DNA from 3 places in the Enterocloster bolteae genome. Region 3 is predicted to be linked to each of the others. Evidence: a T-box and tRNA genes for the amino acid it is inferred to sense, from the RefSeq annotation. Region 3 holds a T-box; the other regions hold tRNA genes.

Region 1 (5,726 bases), 480 kb from region 3:
GTGACGGTGGGCATTGACACCAGCGGGGAATCCCTGCACAAACGCGGGTATAGGACATTGACCAGCAAAGCGCCTATCACAGAGACCCTGGCAGCTGCCCTGATTCTCCTGACGCCGTGGAACCGGGACAGGATTCTGGTGGATCCTTTCTGCGGAAGCGGTACATTTCCCATTGAGGCGGCCATGATGGCTGCCAATATGGCGCCGGGCATGAACCGTTCCTTTCTGGCAGAGGAGTGGAGGAACGTGATCAAACGCAAATGCTGGTATGAAGCCATGGATGAGGCGGGGGACCTGGTGGAAGAGGACGTTCAGGTGGATATCCAGGGGTATGACGTGGACGGTGACATTGTGAAAGCCGCCAGAACCAATGCCCAGTCAGCCGGAGTGGACCATATGATTCACTTTCAGCAGCGCCCGGTCAGCGCACTGAGCCACCCCAAGAAATACGGCTTTATCATATCCAATCCGCCCTACGGGGAGAGAATCGAGGAAAAGGAGAATCTTCCCGCATTATACCGGGAGATAGGAGAGCGCTTTGCAGCGCTGGATGCCTGGTCCATGTACCTCATTACTTCCTATGAAGATGCGCAGAAGTACATTGGGCGGAAGGCGGACAAAAACAGGAAGATATACAACGGCATGCTGAAAACCTATTTTTATCAGTTCATGGGGCCAAAGCCACCCAGGCGCAGCCAGGAGAACGGTTCAAATTGAGAGGGCGGCTATGGTTGTTGTATCAGATATAGTTAGAAATGGAATAAGGAAAAAAGCAGCAGCCCTGTTTCTGGCTGTTTCATTGTCTTTGGGAACAGCCGGGTGCGGCCAAGCCAACAATCCTGCTGAGACACAATCTCCGGGCAGGATTCAGGACCCGGACGGGACACAGGATACCGGCGGCATACAGAACCCGGGCGGGATACAGGACAGCGGCGGCATACAGAACCCGGGCGGGATACAGGACAGCGGCGGCATGCAGGAACCGGGCGGTACTAGGGACAGCGGCGGCATGCAGGAACCGGGAGGGACACAGGACAGCGGCGGCATACAGAACCCGGGCGGGACACAGGATAGCGGCGGCATACAGAATCCCGGCGGGACACAGGACAGCGGCAGCGGCCGGAACCCGGGCGGAACCGGAAATCCTTCCGGAGCAGGCGGTTTTGCGGCAGCAGGAGGGGACACATCAGAGAACGGAGAGAATGCCCAGGGAAGCAGCACAGGAAGCAGCACAACCGGTGTGTACCAGTGGAACAGGCTGGATACGGCCAATATAAAGCTTCCTTCTGCCTATGATTACCGAAAGACAGGCAGGGCGCCCCAGATTGGAAACCAGGGGTCCCTGGGAACCTGTTGGGCGTTTGCGTCCCTGACAGCCCTGGAATCATCCCTGCTTCCGGGAAAGTCCATGACATTTGCGGTAGACCATATGTCCATGCACAACAGTTTCCTCCTGGGACAGGACGAGGGAGGGGAGTATACCATGTCCATGGCCTATCTTCTGGCCTGGCAGGGACCGGTGCTGGAATCCCAGGACCCATATGGGGACGGAGTTTCGCCGGACGGCCTTGCGCCCAGCGTACATGTACAGGAGATTCAGGTCCTTCCCTCCAAGGATTACGAGGCCATTAAACGGGCCGTGTACCTGAGAGGCGGGGTACAGAGTTCCCTTTATACATCCATGAGGGATTACCAGAGCCAGTCTGTGTACTATAACAGAGAGACCAACTCCTATTGTTACATTGGAAACGAAAAGCCCAACCATGATTCTGTCATCGTGGGATGGGATGATAATTACTCCAGGGAAAATTTTAATCTGGACCTGGCAGGGGACGGCGCATTTATCTGTACCAACAGCTGGGGAGAGGATTTTGGTGACCAGGGATATTTTTATGTATCCTACTTTGACAGCAATATCGGTGTTCATAATATTGTATACACAGGTGTGGAGCCGGTGGACAATTATGACTACATTCACCAGAGTGATTTGTGCGGATGGGTGGGTCAGATTGGATACGGACAGGAGGAGGCCTGGTTTGCCAATGCCTACAGGGCGGATAAGGGAGAGAATCTGGCAGCCGCGGGTTTCTATGCAACGGACAAGAATACGGAGTACGAGCTTTATTTGGCCCGGAATCTGCCCGATGCAGGGGGCGGGGAAATGGAGCGTGCCCTGGATAGGCGGATGTTGCTGGCAAAGGGCAGGCTGGACAATGCCGGTTATTACACGATTCCGTTGGATAAAAAAATCCCCTTGGAGGACAACGAAAAGTTTGCTATAATAGTTAAAATAATAACGCCTGGCACCGTACATCCGGTGGCCATTGAATACGACGCAGGGGACGGCATTGCCCAGGTGGACTTAACAGACGGCGAAGGGTATCTGAGCCATGACGGAAAGGTGTGGGAACATGTGGAGGAAACACAGTCCTGCAACCTGTGCCTGAAGGCATATACAAAGAAATAAAAGCGGTTTATAAAAGGAACAGAAGGCAGAGGATTTTTGATATGGGACACAGAATCATATTTGCAACGGGAAATGAGGGAAAGATGCGGGAGATACGCCTTATATTGGCTGATTTGGGGCTTCCCATACTTTCCATGAAGGAAGCGGGCGCCGAACCGGAAATCGTGGAGAACGGTTCCACCTTTGGGGAGAATGCCGAGATTAAGGCAAGGGCTGTGTGGAATCTGACCGGGGATATTGTGCTGGCAGATGACTCCGGCCTGGAGGTGGATTATATCGGCGGGGAGCCCGGTATCTACTCTGCCCGGTATCTGGGAGAAGATACGCCCTATGCAGTTAAGAACCGGAGTATCATAGAGCGTCTTAAGGAGGCTGGGGGCCAGGAGCGCAGCGCCAGGTTTGTGTGCAATATCGCGGCCATGCTGCCGGACGGCCAGGTACTCCACACAGAGGCTGTGATGGAGGGGCTTATCGCCGGTGAGCCGGCTGGGGAGGGCGGTTTCGGGTATGATCCCATTCTCTATCTGCCTGAGTTCGGCAAGACATCCGCTGAAATCACCATGGACCAAAAGAATGAAATCAGCCACAGGGGGAAGGCATTAAGGGCCATGAAGGAAGCCCTGGAAGGTGTGCTTAAGTAAGAGATGGAGAGGACGAAGGATGAGGATATTAATTGTCAGTGACACCCACAGAAGGGATGAAAATCTAAAAGAGGTAATCCGGCGTACCGGACCGCTTGATATGCTGATTCATTTGGGAGACGCAGAGGGAAGTGAACATGCCATTGCCACCTGGGTCAATGAAGACTGCGATTTAGAGATAATTTTGGGAAACAATGACTTTTTCTCATGCCTGGATAAAGAGAAGGAACTGATGATTGGAAGGTATAAGACCCTTCTGACCCACGGACATTACTATAATGTCTCTGTGGGAGCTGAGTACCTGAAGCAGGAGGCCAGAGCCAGAGGTTTCGATATCGTTATGTTCGGGCATACCCACAGGCCCTTCTATGAGGTGGAGAAAAAAGAAGGGGATAAGGATTTGATTGTGCTGAATCCGGGAAGCCTGTCCTATCCCCGCCAGGACGGACATAAGCCCTCTTTCATGCTCATGGAGATTGACAAAGAGGGGGAGGCTCATTTTTCGCTGAATTTTCTGTAGAATTTTTGTTGACATTTGGGAAGGCATAGTATATAATAATCCTTGCGTCGAGAGACGGGATTGGATGACAGGTTATATTATGCCGGCGCCGGGGTGTGGCTCAGCTTGGCTAGAGCGCCTGGTTTGGGACCAGGAGGTCGCAGGTTCGAATCCTGTCACCCCGATTATAATTAAATAGATTGATTTCATATTTCATGCAGGTGTAGTTCAATGGTAGAACACTAGCCTTCCAAGCTAGATACGTGGGTTCGATTCCCATCACCTGCTCTATTTTTTTGTCTGGGAAGCCTTTTGTATCAGGGCTTCCTTTTTTCGTGCCGCCACCTTGTGCACATTCTATTATACACGGTTCCATTTCCCACTGAACTGATACCATCCGGGTTATCCCGCCCGCCTGGCCATCCCGGCTCACCCGCCCGGCCATCCCGGCTCACCCGCCCGGCCATCCCGGCTCACCCGCCCGGCCATCCCGGCTCACCCGCCCGGCCATCCCGGCCATCCCCGCTCACCATCCCGGCTATTCCGCCCGGCCATCTCAGCCATTCCGCCCATCCTGCCCGCCCCGCCCGGTTCCGGGCTGATTTTCCCCCACCTTATATTACAAAGGCTGTCGTGGTACAATAGGCAGATATTCACCGGAACATGAGATACAGGCACGTCATTATGTTCAAATGTATGTACAGTTTTGTCCACATGGTTCCGGTCAAATTAAGGAAACCGTAAAACTAACAATCCTCAGCTGCACTTGCTATAATCAAGCTATCAAAAGGCACCTGGGAGGTATGGAGAGGATAAGACGTGAATTCAAGACAGATTGCATTTCTGAGACTTTTGCTGGAACATGAAGAGTATCTGCCCGTGGGCTTCTACGCAGGGAGAATGGATGTATCGGACAAGACGCTGCGCAGAATGATTCACGGAGTTAATGAGATTCTGGCGTCCTATAACGGAGTCATTGAGAGCCGGCCCGGAACCGGAATCAGGCTTGAAATCAATGAGGAGGAGCGGGAAAGGCTGATGAATTCAGCTTATATGATGGAACTTATGGATTCCGGCGCATTATCCAGGTCCTGGAACCAATTGTCCAGAAGAATGGATATCGCCCTGAACCTTCTGCTCTATTCGGATGAGGCCACCTCGCTGTCCGGACTTGCCTACAAATATTATGTAAGCAAGAGCAGCATAGCCGGGGATCTGAAAGCCCTTGTGCCTTTTGCCGGAAAGCATGAATTGAGAATCATCCAGGGACATGGGGGGACATCGGTAGAGGGAACAGAGAGCTGTCTGCGCAAGGCCCTGGCGGAACTGCTGCTGTATATTCTGGACAATAATATAAATGCCAATACCAGAGGCAATCCGGCCGCCACAGGCATGTTTGAGTCGGAAACGCTGATGACGATTCTGGACATCTTTACGGAGGAAGACCTGAATTTTGTGGAAGGACTCATAAAACACATTGAGACGTCTGCCGGTTACAGGTTTGACGAGCGGGAATACATGGAATTTTCCGTGAACCTGCTAGTGATGATTTACAGGGTGAGAAATGGGTTTCTCATGGAGCCGGTCTTAAAAAGCAATTACCGGAAACAGGAGAGGGATCCCCTGGATGCCATTGCGTTTGAGCTGGCCTCCCGTCTGAGCGGTTCTTACCGGTATACGCTGTCTGTATCCGAAACTTCACATATTTATAATGTTCTGGCCGCCACCCATCTTGGGAATTTCCTGATGCAGAAGGAACTGCCGGAGGAAGAATCCAGGAAAACGGCAGTGGCCTTCGGTGAAGATTTTATTGATGCGTTTTCTGTGATTACAGGAATCAATCTGAGAACAAAATCAACATTTTATGTGAACGTGATATCCCATATTACGCTGATGCTGAACCGGGCTGCATCCAGCACCCCGGCCAGGAATCCAATCATAGACATACTGCTTGAAAATTATAAGGGTACCATCAATGTATGTCAGATTATATGCAGAATACTGACGGAAAAGTTCAGGCTGCCGGAGATAAGTTTTGATGAGATTTGTTATCTGATGCTGTACATTCAGGGCGAGCTGCTGGCTGATGAGGAGAAAATGGATGTGATACTGGTTTCCA
Region 2 (5,726 bases), 1.6 Mb from region 3:
CGGACTGTAGTCTGCAACCCGACTACACGAAGCTGGAATCGCTAGTAATCGCGAATCAGAATGTCGCGGTGAATACGTTCCCGGGTCTTGTACACACCGCCCGTCACACCATGGGAGTCAGCAACGCCCGAAGTCAGTGACCCAACTCGCAAGAGAGGGAGCTGCCGAAGGCGGGGCAGGTAACTGGGGTGAAGTCGTAACAAGGTAGCCGTATCGGAAGGTGCGGCTGGATCACCTCCTTTCTAAGGAAGAAGAAGTAGGGGTTTATGTATTATTGAGTCCTTGATTAAAAGGTGCTTAAAATTTTCCGGTGGCGATGCGCTTAGGGGAAACACCCGTACCCATCCCGAACACGATGGTTAAGACCTAAGCGGCCGATGGTACTATGCTGGAGACGGCATGGGAGAGCAGGTGGCTGCCGGATTTTATAAGAAGTTTTACAGTGAACAGTGGTTTTACTTTCACTGAGAACATATACAGCAAGGTAATGATGTGACAGCGTAGCTTTTGCAGAATTAACCGGGGCTTATAGCTCAGCCGGTTAGAGCGCACGCCTGATAAGCGTGAGGTCGGTGGTTCGAGTCCACTTAAGCCCATGTAATATCTAAATTAAATAAGAGATTGCCTTGAAAGGGTAGCCCTGTATGAATATCATATCATTCTTCTGGAAGAATGGCTGTTGAAGAGACAGAAGGGTCAGGAGTTCGAATCTCTCCATCTCCATTTGCTGAAGTGACCAAAGGGAAGAAGCTTGTGCTGAAAACCTCTGAGGAAACGGAAGCATACCAAACGTACCTTGAAAACCGCATATTGAATAAAAATGAATTGTATATTCTAAATCAGAATATCAAGACATCCGAGGCCATACAAGAGATTGTATGGAAAAACAAACTTGTAAATGCGAAAGCATTTATGAAAACCTAGAACCAAAGCGTCCAACGCTATGGACGTTTAGAGGACCCGCAGCAACCCGCGGCGGGAAATCATTTGGTTAAGCTATAAAGAGCGCAGGGTGGATGCCTTGGCACTAAGAGCCGATGAAAGACGTGATAAGCTGCGAAAAGCTTCGGGGAGGAGCAAATATCCTTTGATCCGGAGATATCTGAATGGGGAAACCCGGCTGAGCAAACCTCAGTCACTGCATGGTGAATCCATAGCCATGCAGAGGGAACCCGGTGAACTGAAACATCTAAGTAGCCGGAGGAAGAGAAAGAAACATCGATTCCCAAAGTAGCGGCGAGCGAAATGGGAAGAGCCCAAACCAGCGTGCGTGCATGCTGGGGTTATGGACTGCAAACGTGAACCGATTTGTTAGTGGAACTGTCTGGGAAGTCAGGCCAGAGAGGGTGAAAGCCCCGTACACGAAAACAATAGGAAGCAGCAGGATCCAGAGTACCACGAGACACGAGAAACCTTGTGGGAAGTCGGAGGGACCACCCTCCAAGGCTAAATACTCCTTAGTGACCGATAGCGCATAGTACTGTGAAGGAAAGGTGAAAAGGACCCCGGGAGGGGAGTGAAAAAGAACCTGAAACCCTGTGTTTACAAGCTGTGGAAGCACGTTAAGGTGCGACCGCGTACTTTTTGTAGAACGGTCCGGCGAGTTGCCGGTACTGGCAAGGTTAAGAGCTTAAGGCTCGGAGCCGAAGGGAAACCAAGTCTCAAATGGGCGTCAAGTCAGTACAGGCAGACCCGAAACCGGGTGACCTATCCATGTCCAGGTTGAAGCGGAAGTAAAATTCCGTGGAGGACCGGATCCACATCCGTTGAAAAGGGTGGGAATGAGGTGTGGATAGGGGAGAAATTCCAATCGAACCCGGAGATAGCTGGTTCTCCTCGAAATAGCTTTAGGGCTAGCCTCATATTAGTTTAGCGGAGGTAGAGCACTGAATTCCTAAGGGGGCGTCAAAGCTTACCAAGGGATATCAAACTCCGAATGCCGCATAAATGATGTATGGGAGTCAGACTGCACGAGATAAGTTGGGTAGTCAAAAGGGAAAGAGCCCAGACCTACAGCTAAGGTCCCAAAGTGTGTGTTAAGTGGAAAAGGATGTGGGATTTCAAAGACAACTAGGATGTTGGCTCAGAAGCAGCCACACATTCAAAGAGTGCGTAATAGCTCACTAGTCGAGAGGTCCTGCGCCGAAAATGTCCGGGGCTGAAACACAACACCGAAGCTTAGGAATGTATGTAAGTACATTGGTAGAGGAGCATTCTTAGTGCGGAGAAGCGGTACCGATAAGGAGCCGTGGAGCGTTAAGAAGAGAGAATGCCGGAATGAGTAGCGAGATGGAGGTGGGAATCCTCCAGGCCGAATATCCAAGGTTTCCAGAGTAAAGCTGATCTGCTCTGGGTAAGTCGGGGCCTAAGGCGAGGCTGAGAGGCGTAGTCGATGGACAACAGGTTGAAATTCCTGTACCATGTATCATCAGAACTGTGGGGACACAGAAGGACAACACATCCCGGGAATGGGAATACCGGGGCAAGCGAGGTAGGAGTACGGTTGGCAAATCCGCCGTGCAATCCGAAGACGTGACGCGCAGCGAACTAAAGTAGCGAAGTGTGTGATTCCGGCTGTCAAGAAAAGCCGCTATTGTGTGATACATGCCCGTACCGTAAACCGACACAGGTAGATGAGGAGAGAATCCTAAGGCCGGCGGGAGAAGCATTGTTAAGGAACTCGGCAAAATGACCCCGTAACTTCGGGAGAAGGGGTGCCACAGAGATGTGGCCGCAGAGAATAGGCTCAAGCAACTGTTTAGCAAAAACACAGGTCTATGCAAAACCGTAAGGTGAGGTATATGGGCTGACGCCTGCCCGGTGCTGGAAGGTTAAGAGGAGAGGTTAGCGCAAGCGAAGCTTTGAATTTAAGCCCCAGTAAACGGCGGCCGTAACTATAACGGTCCTAAGGTAGCGAAATTCCTTGTCGGGTAAGTTCCGACCCGCACGAAAGGCGTAATGATTTGAGCGCTGTCTCAACAATGCACCCGGTGAAATTGAAATACCAGTGAAGATGCTGGTTACCTGCGCCAGGACGGAAAGACCCCATGGAGCTTTACTCCAGTTTGATACTGGGATTCGGTATTGCATGTACAGGATAGGTGGGAGGCTTTGAAACATGGACGCCAGTCTGTGTGGAGCCAATGTTGGGATACCACCCTTGCGATATTGGGTTTCTAACCTGCGCCCGTGACCCGGGCGGGGGACAATGTCAGGCGGGGAGTTTGACTGGGGCGGTCGCCTCCGAAAGGGTATCGGAGGCGCTCAAAGGTTCCCTCAGGATGGTTGGAAACCATCCAAAGAGTGCAAAGGCATAAGGGAGCTTGACTGCGACACCGACGGGTGGAGCAGGTACGAAAGTAGGACTTAGTGATCCGGTGGTATGAAAGTGGGATTGCCATCGCTCAACGGATAAAAGCTACCCTGGGGATAACAGGCTTATCACTCCCAAGAGTTCACATCGACGGAGTGGTTTGGCACCTCGATGTCGGCTCATCGCATCCTGGGGCTGTAGCAGGTCCCAAGGGTTGGGCTGTTCGCCCATTAAAGCGGTACGCGAGCTGGGTTCAGAACGTCGTGAGACAGTTCGGTCCCTATCCGGCGCGGGCGTAGGATATCTGAGAGGAGCTGTCCTTAGTACGAGAGGACCGGGATGGACAGACCGCTGGTGTACCTGTTGGCCTACCAAGGCCATGGCAGGGTAGCCAAGTCTGGACGGGATAAACGCTGAAGGCATCTAAGCGTGAAGCCCCCCTCAAGATGAGATATCCCATCGCGAAAGCGAGTAAGACCCCTTGAAGACGACGAGGTAGATAGGTTAGAGGTGGAAGTGCAGTAATGTACGGAGCTGACTAATACTAATCGGTCGAGGGCTTATCCAGAAGGTTAAGGGAAAAAGGTTTGTGAAACAATCGGAATTCAATATGTGGTTTTGAGGGTACGTAAAAGTACTTGAAATTTAATATCATCTGTGATATATTTATGTACACGGTGATGACGGGGTGTGGCTCAGCTTGGCTAGAGCGCCTGGTTTGGGACCAGGAGGTCGCAGGTTCGAATCCTGTCACCCCGACTTTGAAAATATAATGATAACATTTATGCGCGAGTGGCTCAGGGGTGGAGCACCACCTTGCCAAGGTGGGGGCCGCGGGTTCGAATCCCGTCTCGCGCTTTTTTGTTGTTTAACCGGAGCTTTGTGATTTTATGATACAGGGTGCTCCGGTTTTTTTGTTTTTATATTTTCCATCCAGAAGTATAATTGTAACTGTTCAGGACGGCGCATGGAACTGTTACGTATAATTTAAGTTGATTTTAGGTTCTTGTCCCTGGAAAAGAGAAGTATATTGGAAGTATAAGACTAAGGGAGGGCAACTGATATGAAGATAAAGGATAAGAGGGCTGTGTATAAAAGAGCCGCGGATAAGAGCACCGCCGGTAGGAAAAAATGCTGGATGATGGTAATTGCGGTGCTGCTGGCCACTGTAGCTTTGAGTATGAGCGCGTTTGCAGGCCAGTGGAGGCAGGACGATACCGGCTGGTGGTATCAGAATGAGGATGGCACGTATGTAAAAAGCGAATGGTCCTGGATAGACGGAAGATGCTATTATTTTAATGAGGATGGCTATTGCCTCCAAAACACCCAAACACCAGATGGGTACAGCGTTGACATGCAGGGGGCCTGGATTGAGGACGGAGTGGTGCAGATGCAGCAAGAGGTTCAGGCGCAGATGCAGGAACAGGCAGAGGTGCCCCAACAGGAGCTGACAGGTGTGCAAGAGCAGGGCCAGGACAGCGGCGCAATAAAACAGATTGGTAATGTGCTTCTCACAGTTCCCGAAGAATTTGTATTTCATTCCTCTGATGAGAGGGGAATATATATGACCAGTGTGGACGGCAGCAGCCTTATCTGCATCATGTCAGAATCCCTCGCGGACTTTGGCGGATATGCAGACCTGGTATACACCTACCAGGAAAGCGTACTGGACGCAGCTGTGGAAGCAGAGTTGGGGACACCCCAGACCAAGACAACCAGTCAGCTTTCAAACGGACTCTGGTACAGTTATCACTATATGGATGCATCTTCCCTGGGCATACCCGGATTTTTGAAGGTTTATGCCAGAATCAATGGAGACAGACTGCAGATGGTTATGTTCGGCGGCTCTATATCGTCCCTGGATACGGAGGGAATAATGAACAGCTTGACCTTTTTGTGACAGGAAGCCTTGACAGGGAGATGGGATTATTGTATGATGCAAGTGTACACTTGCGCTTTGGGGAGGGTGATATGGACCAGACAGGACAGAATATTATAGATGCAGCCATGGAACTTGTAGTGGAGAGAGGATATACAGCTACCACTACAAAGGATATCGCAAAACGTGCCGGGGTGAACGAGTGTACTATCTTCAGAAAATTTAAGGGGAAGAAGGAAATTGTGCTTCAGGCCATGGGACAGAAAAGATGGCATCCGGATTTGGAACCGGATGATTTTATGATTGAGACGGGTAATCTGACAGAGGACCTGTGCCAATTTGCCCGTATTTATATGAAAAAGGTCACGCCGGAATTTGTTAAGCTCTCCCTGGGACTGCGTACACCAGAGCTGGCGGAGGATACAAGGGAAGGGATCTTAGCCATTCCCCAGGTCTTTAAAACCGGTGTTACGGCATATTTCAGGAAAATGTATGAGAAGGGAAAGCTCATATCGGATGATTACGAGAGTATGG
Region 3 (5,726 bases):
AAGGTGGATAAACCAATTATCGGCATGGTACATTTAAGACCGCTTCCCGGTTCCCCCAAATATGACCCGGTAAACATGGGAATGGATAAGATAATTTCCATTGCGCTGGAGGAGGCTGCCATGCTGGAGCAGGCCGGCGTGGACGGAGTCCAGGTGGAGAATATGTGGGATATCCCCTATCTCCGCAGCGAGGATATCGGATATGAAACCGCCGCTGCCCTGGCAGTGGGAATCCATGCAGTCCGCAATAAAGTCTCCATCCCGGTGGGAGCTGAATGCCATATGAACGGCGCCGACTGTGCCATGGCCTGCGCGGTAGCCGCCGGAGCAAGCTGGATACGTGTATTCGAATGGTGTAATGCATTTGTATCCCAATCCGGTTTTATCAATGCCATGGGAGCCAATGTATCCCGTATGAGGAGCCGCCTGAAGGCTGACCAGATTTTGGCCTTGTGTGATGTGAATGTCAAACATGGGAGCCATTACATTATCCACGACCGCAGCGTAGCGGAACAGGCCATGGATATCGAATCCCAGGACGGTGACGCGGTCATTGTCACAGGTTTTGATACAGGTACCCCTCCATCTGTGGAAAACATATCTAAATGCAAAAAATCCACTTCGCTTCCCATACTTATAGGCAGCGGCCTTAACAGCAGCAATGTAAACGAACTACTGACAGCAGCGGACGGCGCCATTATCGGCAGCTGGTTTAAGGAAGGAAATAATTGGAAAAATCCTGTGAGCTATGACAGGACAAAGGAATTCATGGATAAGGTAATCGCCTTGAGACAAGCGTAAAAGGGGCATGATACGTCAAATACGCAATGAAAAAAGGAGGGAGCTGCACGCAGCATCCCTCACTTTCTATATTTCTTACTTGGTTCCCGTTCTATTACTTCTTATCCTGCCTATTTTTCAGCACTCTGCCCCAGATGGGCAAGCAAATACTCCTTGGTATTCCTCTGAGGTTCCTCCAATACCATATCTAAAAGCCTGGCCAGCGTATTGCCCACTTCCCTGCCCGGCTTCACCCCTGCTCCCATAATGTCATGTCCCGAGACAGCCAGGGTCTTCAGGCTGATGCAGTCCCTGTTACTGCGGATTTCCTCTGTCAGGTCCCTGACCTGACACAGCCACTGGGATTCCCTGTCATCGGATGCATCCTCAGATAGACACATCTTAAGCGTGAGCAAATCATCAAACAGTTCCGGCTCCATCTGGCTCATGGCACGGCGGATGGATGCCCTGGAGGGCTCCGGCTGCTTTGCGATTTCCTTCATGCCTTCCTCCTTGCCATGCTTTAAGCAGTCTTTCTCCCCATCCTCAGCTCCAACCTTTTTGCCCTGCCACTCCACCAGGGTTCTTACCCTGTAGGAGGTATCGTTGTCCAGCTTTAAATCCTTAAGTATGCCCGCTGCCTGGGAAGCGCTGCACTCCCGCAAAAAGGCGGCCCAGCGCATATGCTTTACAGCCGGAACTCCGGCCGGAATAGACGGCACAGCCCAGTCCCCTGAATCCGCGGCATAAGCCCCGTGAAATTTCTCTGACACAAAGGGACTGATACCCGTCTCATACACCAGCGAGATATAATCCGGATGGGAACTCAGAAGAAGCTTGGTCAGCTCCACCTGAATCCGTTCCTTACTCACATGGACCATGTTAGGCGCAATTACCTTAATAGCCTCATAGGTGCGCTCCTCTATGGAGAATCCCAATTGGGCCGAAAAACGGATAGCCCGGAGGATTCTGAGAGCATCCTCCGTAAAGCGGTCCATGGGTTCCCCCACGCACCGGATGATGCCCTTCTCCAAATCCTCCACACCTCCGAATTTATCCACAAATCCCGTATGACTGTTATAAGCCATTGCATTGATGGTAAAATCCCGGCGTTTTAAATCCTCCACCAAATCCGGAGTGAACTCCACGCTGTTGGGATGGCGTCCGTCAGAGTACTCTCCGTCAATGCGGTAAGTAGTTACTTCATACCCTTCCTTCCCCATCATCACAGTCACGGTGCCGTGCTGTATGCCGGTATCCACAGTGCGCCGGAATACCTCCTTTACCTGCTCCGGCAGAGCGCTGGTGGTAATATCCCAGTCCCCCGGCTCCCTGCCCAAAAGCATATCCCTGACGCATCCGCCTACCACGTATGCCTCGTATCCGTGTTCATTCAGTTTATTAATAATCTCCTCTGCGGGAGCCGGGATTCTGATTTCCATGTCTGTCTGCTTCCTCATACTATATCCGTTTAATGATTGACATTGCCACGGTCTTATTTTATCAGTTTTTCCTGTGCTTTTCCAGAAATATTTTTAACCGCGTATTATAACCATATTAACCATATATTCTTCGTATATAAAAAACGGCAGATACAGGTCCAGTCCCGCATCTGCCGTTTCTATACACATCTTTAGTACGCCTTGCCCCAATAAACCATCTTCTTCGCCGGTTTCCCGCAGCAAACACATTGATCGGACAATTTCTCCTGCTCAAAGGGTATGCATCTGGATGTGGCTCCGGCCACCTCCTTGATTTTCTCCTCACACTCCAGGCAGCCGCACCACATGGCTTTTACAAAGCCGGGCTTGTTGTTGACAGTATCCACGAATTCATCCCAGCCTGCAGCTGTGTAAGTGTGGGCATCCCTGTGCTTCCTTGCCTTCTCCAGCATGGCGTCATGGATGGTATCCAGCATTTCACCTGCTCTTGCCTCCAGCTCATCCAGGGATACAAAGCTCTTCTCATGGTTATCCCTGCGCACCAGCACAGCCTGGTTCTTCTCTATATCCTTTGGCCCTATCTCCACGCGAAGGGGCACGCCGCGCATCTCGCAGTCAGCGAACTTCCAGCCCGGGCTCTTGTCCGTATCATCCACCTTTACAGCGTATCCTGCCTTTGTAAGGCGCTCCTTCAGCTCATATGCCTTATCCAGCACGCCTTCCTTCTGCTGCTGTACCGGCACCACCATAATCTGGACCGGCGCAATTCTCGGAGGCAGCACCAGACCGTTGTCATCGCCGTGCACCATGATGATGGCGCCGATGATACGGGTGCTCACACCCCAGGATGTCTGGTGTACATACTTTAATGTATTATCCTTGTCCGTGAACTGGATGTCAAATGCCTTTGCAAATCCATCGCCAAAGTTATGGCTGGTACCTGACTGCAGGGCTTTTCCGTCGTGCATCAGGGATTCTATGGTGTAGGTTGCCTCTGCTCCGGCAAACTTCTCCTTATCGGTTTTCTGTCCCTTGATGACAGGAATAGCCAGCACCTCCTCACAGAAGTCGGCATACAGGTTCAGCATCTGGATTGTTCTGGCCTCGGCCTCCTCGGCTGACGCATGGGCCGTGTGGCCCTCCTGCCACAGGAATTCCCTGGAGCGTAAAAACGGACGTGTGGTCTTTTCCCAGCGCACAACAGAACACCACTGGTTATAGACTCTGGGAAGGTCGCGGTAGGAATGGATATCCTTTGCGTAAAAATCACAGAACAGGGTCTCAGAGGTAGGCCTTACGCACATACGCTCCTGAAGTTCCTCCAGTCCTCCGTGGGTCACCCATGCCACCTCAGGCGCAAATCCCTCCACATGGTCCTTTTCCTTCTCTAACAGACTCTCCGGTATAAAGATGGGCATGTATACGTTCTGCACCCCTGTCTCCTTAAACCTTCTGTCCATCTCCTTCTGGATGTTTTCCCAGATTGCGTAGCCGGCCGGCTTAATCACCATGCATCCCTTGACGCTGGCATAATCGCAAAGCTCCGCCTTCTTTACCACATCCGTATACCACTGGGCGAAATCCTCATCCATGGATGTGATGGCCTCTACCATTTTCTTGTTGTCTGCCATGATTCTTCTCCTTTTCGTTATTTACATTGACCCTTGCATATCTTTCATTATGAAATAAAAAGAGCCATCCAATCCCCTGTGCCGTGTGCACAAGGGACCGAATGACTCGGCGGTACCACCCTTATTAACCTTCGGGCTTAAGCCGCCCTTATGGTTCTCTCATCATCCGTTAACGCCGGACATACGCTGCATTCATCATACAGGACTCCAGGGTGGGTTCAGCATCTGCCAACCGTAAGGACCTCTCACCTGCGGCCCTCTCTCTGTGACGTGCAATCACGCTTACTGTTCCCTTTCCATGTCATATCTATGAATTGGTCATTTCTTTATGTAAGAATGATTTTACGTCAGTTTCCGGACTTTGTCAACCACAGAATCGCCATATAACGCTTCTGCGGCGGACGGATAACACCTTTCCCCCTTTTTACCTTTAGGAGACAGGAAGTATCTTACCCTAAAATTCAATCAGCATGGGCTGTCCCTTATCAGGACCTTCCAGGGATTTTTTCACCATTTCCCTAACAAAGTCCTCCGCCATTGCCATGGTTGAGTTATTGGCAATGTCAAGCTTTATTCTACTGGCTCCTCTCATTAAATCTACGTTTGCTCCGGTTGTGGAGAGATAACTGCATGCTGTCAGTTCAAAATCTCCATTGGGAAGCTGATTGATGTGTGCTTGTGCCTGAATCATAATTGTGACTCCTTTCTTTCATTTGATGAGCCAACTATATCACTCCCAATCCTTAATTGTTCCTTTTTGGCACAGATGGCATACAATCCGTCATAGATGGCCTATTTCCAGTTTCTATCTGATCCCTATTCCCCTATGTCTCAGTTTCTTCCTCCTTCGTCCACGCCTCCACCATATCCTCAATCAGCAGCAAACCCAGCGGCCCCAGTATAAATCCAAAAAATCCGAATAACTCCAATCCCACATACACAGACGCCAGCGTCTCAAGGGGAGACAGCCCCACCTGTCCGCCCATCATCCGAACCTCCAGAATCTGACGCACAAAATAACACACCAGATAAATGGCTGTGAGTACCAGTGCCTGTTTCCAGTCCCCTACAGCCAGCCGAAAGACAGCCCAGGGTATCAGCACCGTGCCGGTTCCAAATATAGGGAGTGCATCCAGTATACCGATACCAATACCTGCCATGATATAATAAGGATTGCGAATCAGGAACATTCCCCCGATACACAGCCCTGTAGTAATAAAAAGAATGATTCCCTGGCTTCTGAACCAGGCCTTTCCTGTCTGTACCAGGCGGCTTCCTATCATATTGAATTCCTTGCGGAAGGCGGACTGGTCCCGGCGGTCCCGCAGGTCCTCCATTTCCTGCAGGCTTAATATGGCGGCCAGGAACACCACCAGGCTTACGATGGCGGCTTTTGCCAGACAGCTGATGACAGACATGGAGTTAGCCATGAGAAAGGGCATGGCAGCTGTCTTGCATGTATCTACCATATGATAGAGCATGTCCCCGGCCATGTCGGCCACACACCCCGGCCTCAGCCCCATGGCATGCTCCACCCTGTGGCAGTTTCCTGTGAGCCACAAATCAAACTGTTCCAGCCAAACCGGAAGCTGCACCATAAGCAGTTTTCCCTCTGCGCACAATTTCAGGGCGCCTCTGTAGAGCACCGTCCCCAGTACGGACAGCACAGCCAGAAACTCCACGCCGCCTATGACGCCGATGGGCATATGGTACCGTTTTCCCTTTACCGTAACCCTCATCCGGTAGGACAGGAACCTGGCCGACGGCCGCAGCAAAAGGGCCAGGATATAACCCACGAAAAAAGGAGCCACGAGGGGCAGCAGATATTTAAATCCTGCATACACCGCTCCCGTGGTTCCTGTTATAATTAATA

The links. A T-box is a leader RNA that pairs with one kind of tRNA and senses whether it is charged. The one in region 3 lies ahead of proS (proline--tRNA ligase), so its partner is inferred to be a tRNA-Pro.
Region 1: it encodes a tRNA-Pro, which carries the amino acid that the T-box ahead of proS (proline--tRNA ligase) is inferred to sense. The anticodon was not compared.
Region 2: it encodes a tRNA-Pro, which carries the amino acid that the T-box ahead of proS (proline--tRNA ligase) is inferred to sense. The anticodon was not compared.

What each region holds. Positions count from the first base shown of each region.
Region 1 is NZ_CP022464.2:1,045,198-1,050,923, forward strand. It holds gene CGC65_RS04895 (THUMP domain-containing class I SAM-dependent RNA methyltransferase) at 1-717, shown strand, start outside; gene CGC65_RS04900 (lectin like domain-containing protein) at 728-2,467, shown strand; gene rdgB (RdgB/HAM1 family non-canonical purine NTP pyrophosphatase) at 2,509-3,108, shown strand; gene CGC65_RS04910 (metallophosphoesterase family protein) at 3,128-3,628, shown strand; tRNA gene CGC65_RS04915 (tRNA-Pro) at 3,718-3,792, shown strand; tRNA gene CGC65_RS04920 (tRNA-Gly) at 3,825-3,895, shown strand; gene CGC65_RS04930 (BglG family transcription antiterminator) at 4,427-5,726, shown strand, end outside.
Region 2 is NZ_CP022464.2:5,550,141-5,555,866, reverse strand. It holds rRNA gene CGC65_RS25745 (16S ribosomal RNA) at 1-242, shown strand, start outside; rRNA gene rrf (5S ribosomal RNA) at 307-424, shown strand; tRNA gene CGC65_RS25735 (tRNA-Ile) at 523-596, shown strand; gene CGC65_RS25730 (hypothetical protein) at 673-924, shown strand; rRNA gene CGC65_RS25725 (23S ribosomal RNA) at 990-3,881, shown strand; tRNA gene CGC65_RS25720 (tRNA-Pro) at 3,998-4,072, shown strand; tRNA gene CGC65_RS25715 (tRNA-Gly) at 4,100-4,171, shown strand; gene CGC65_RS25710 (hypothetical protein) at 4,377-5,213, shown strand; gene CGC65_RS25705 (TetR/AcrR family transcriptional regulator) at 5,285-5,726, shown strand, end outside.
Region 3 is NZ_CP022464.2:564,080-569,805, reverse strand. It holds gene CGC65_RS02770 (BtpA/SgcQ family protein) at 1-801, shown strand, start outside; gene CGC65_RS02765 (CCA tRNA nucleotidyltransferase) at 912-2,222, opposite strand; gene proS (proline--tRNA ligase) at 2,414-3,853, opposite strand; T-box leader at 3,943-4,161, opposite strand; gene CGC65_RS02755 (hypothetical protein) at 4,308-4,544, opposite strand; gene CGC65_RS02750 (AI-2E family transporter) at 4,678-5,726, opposite strand, start outside.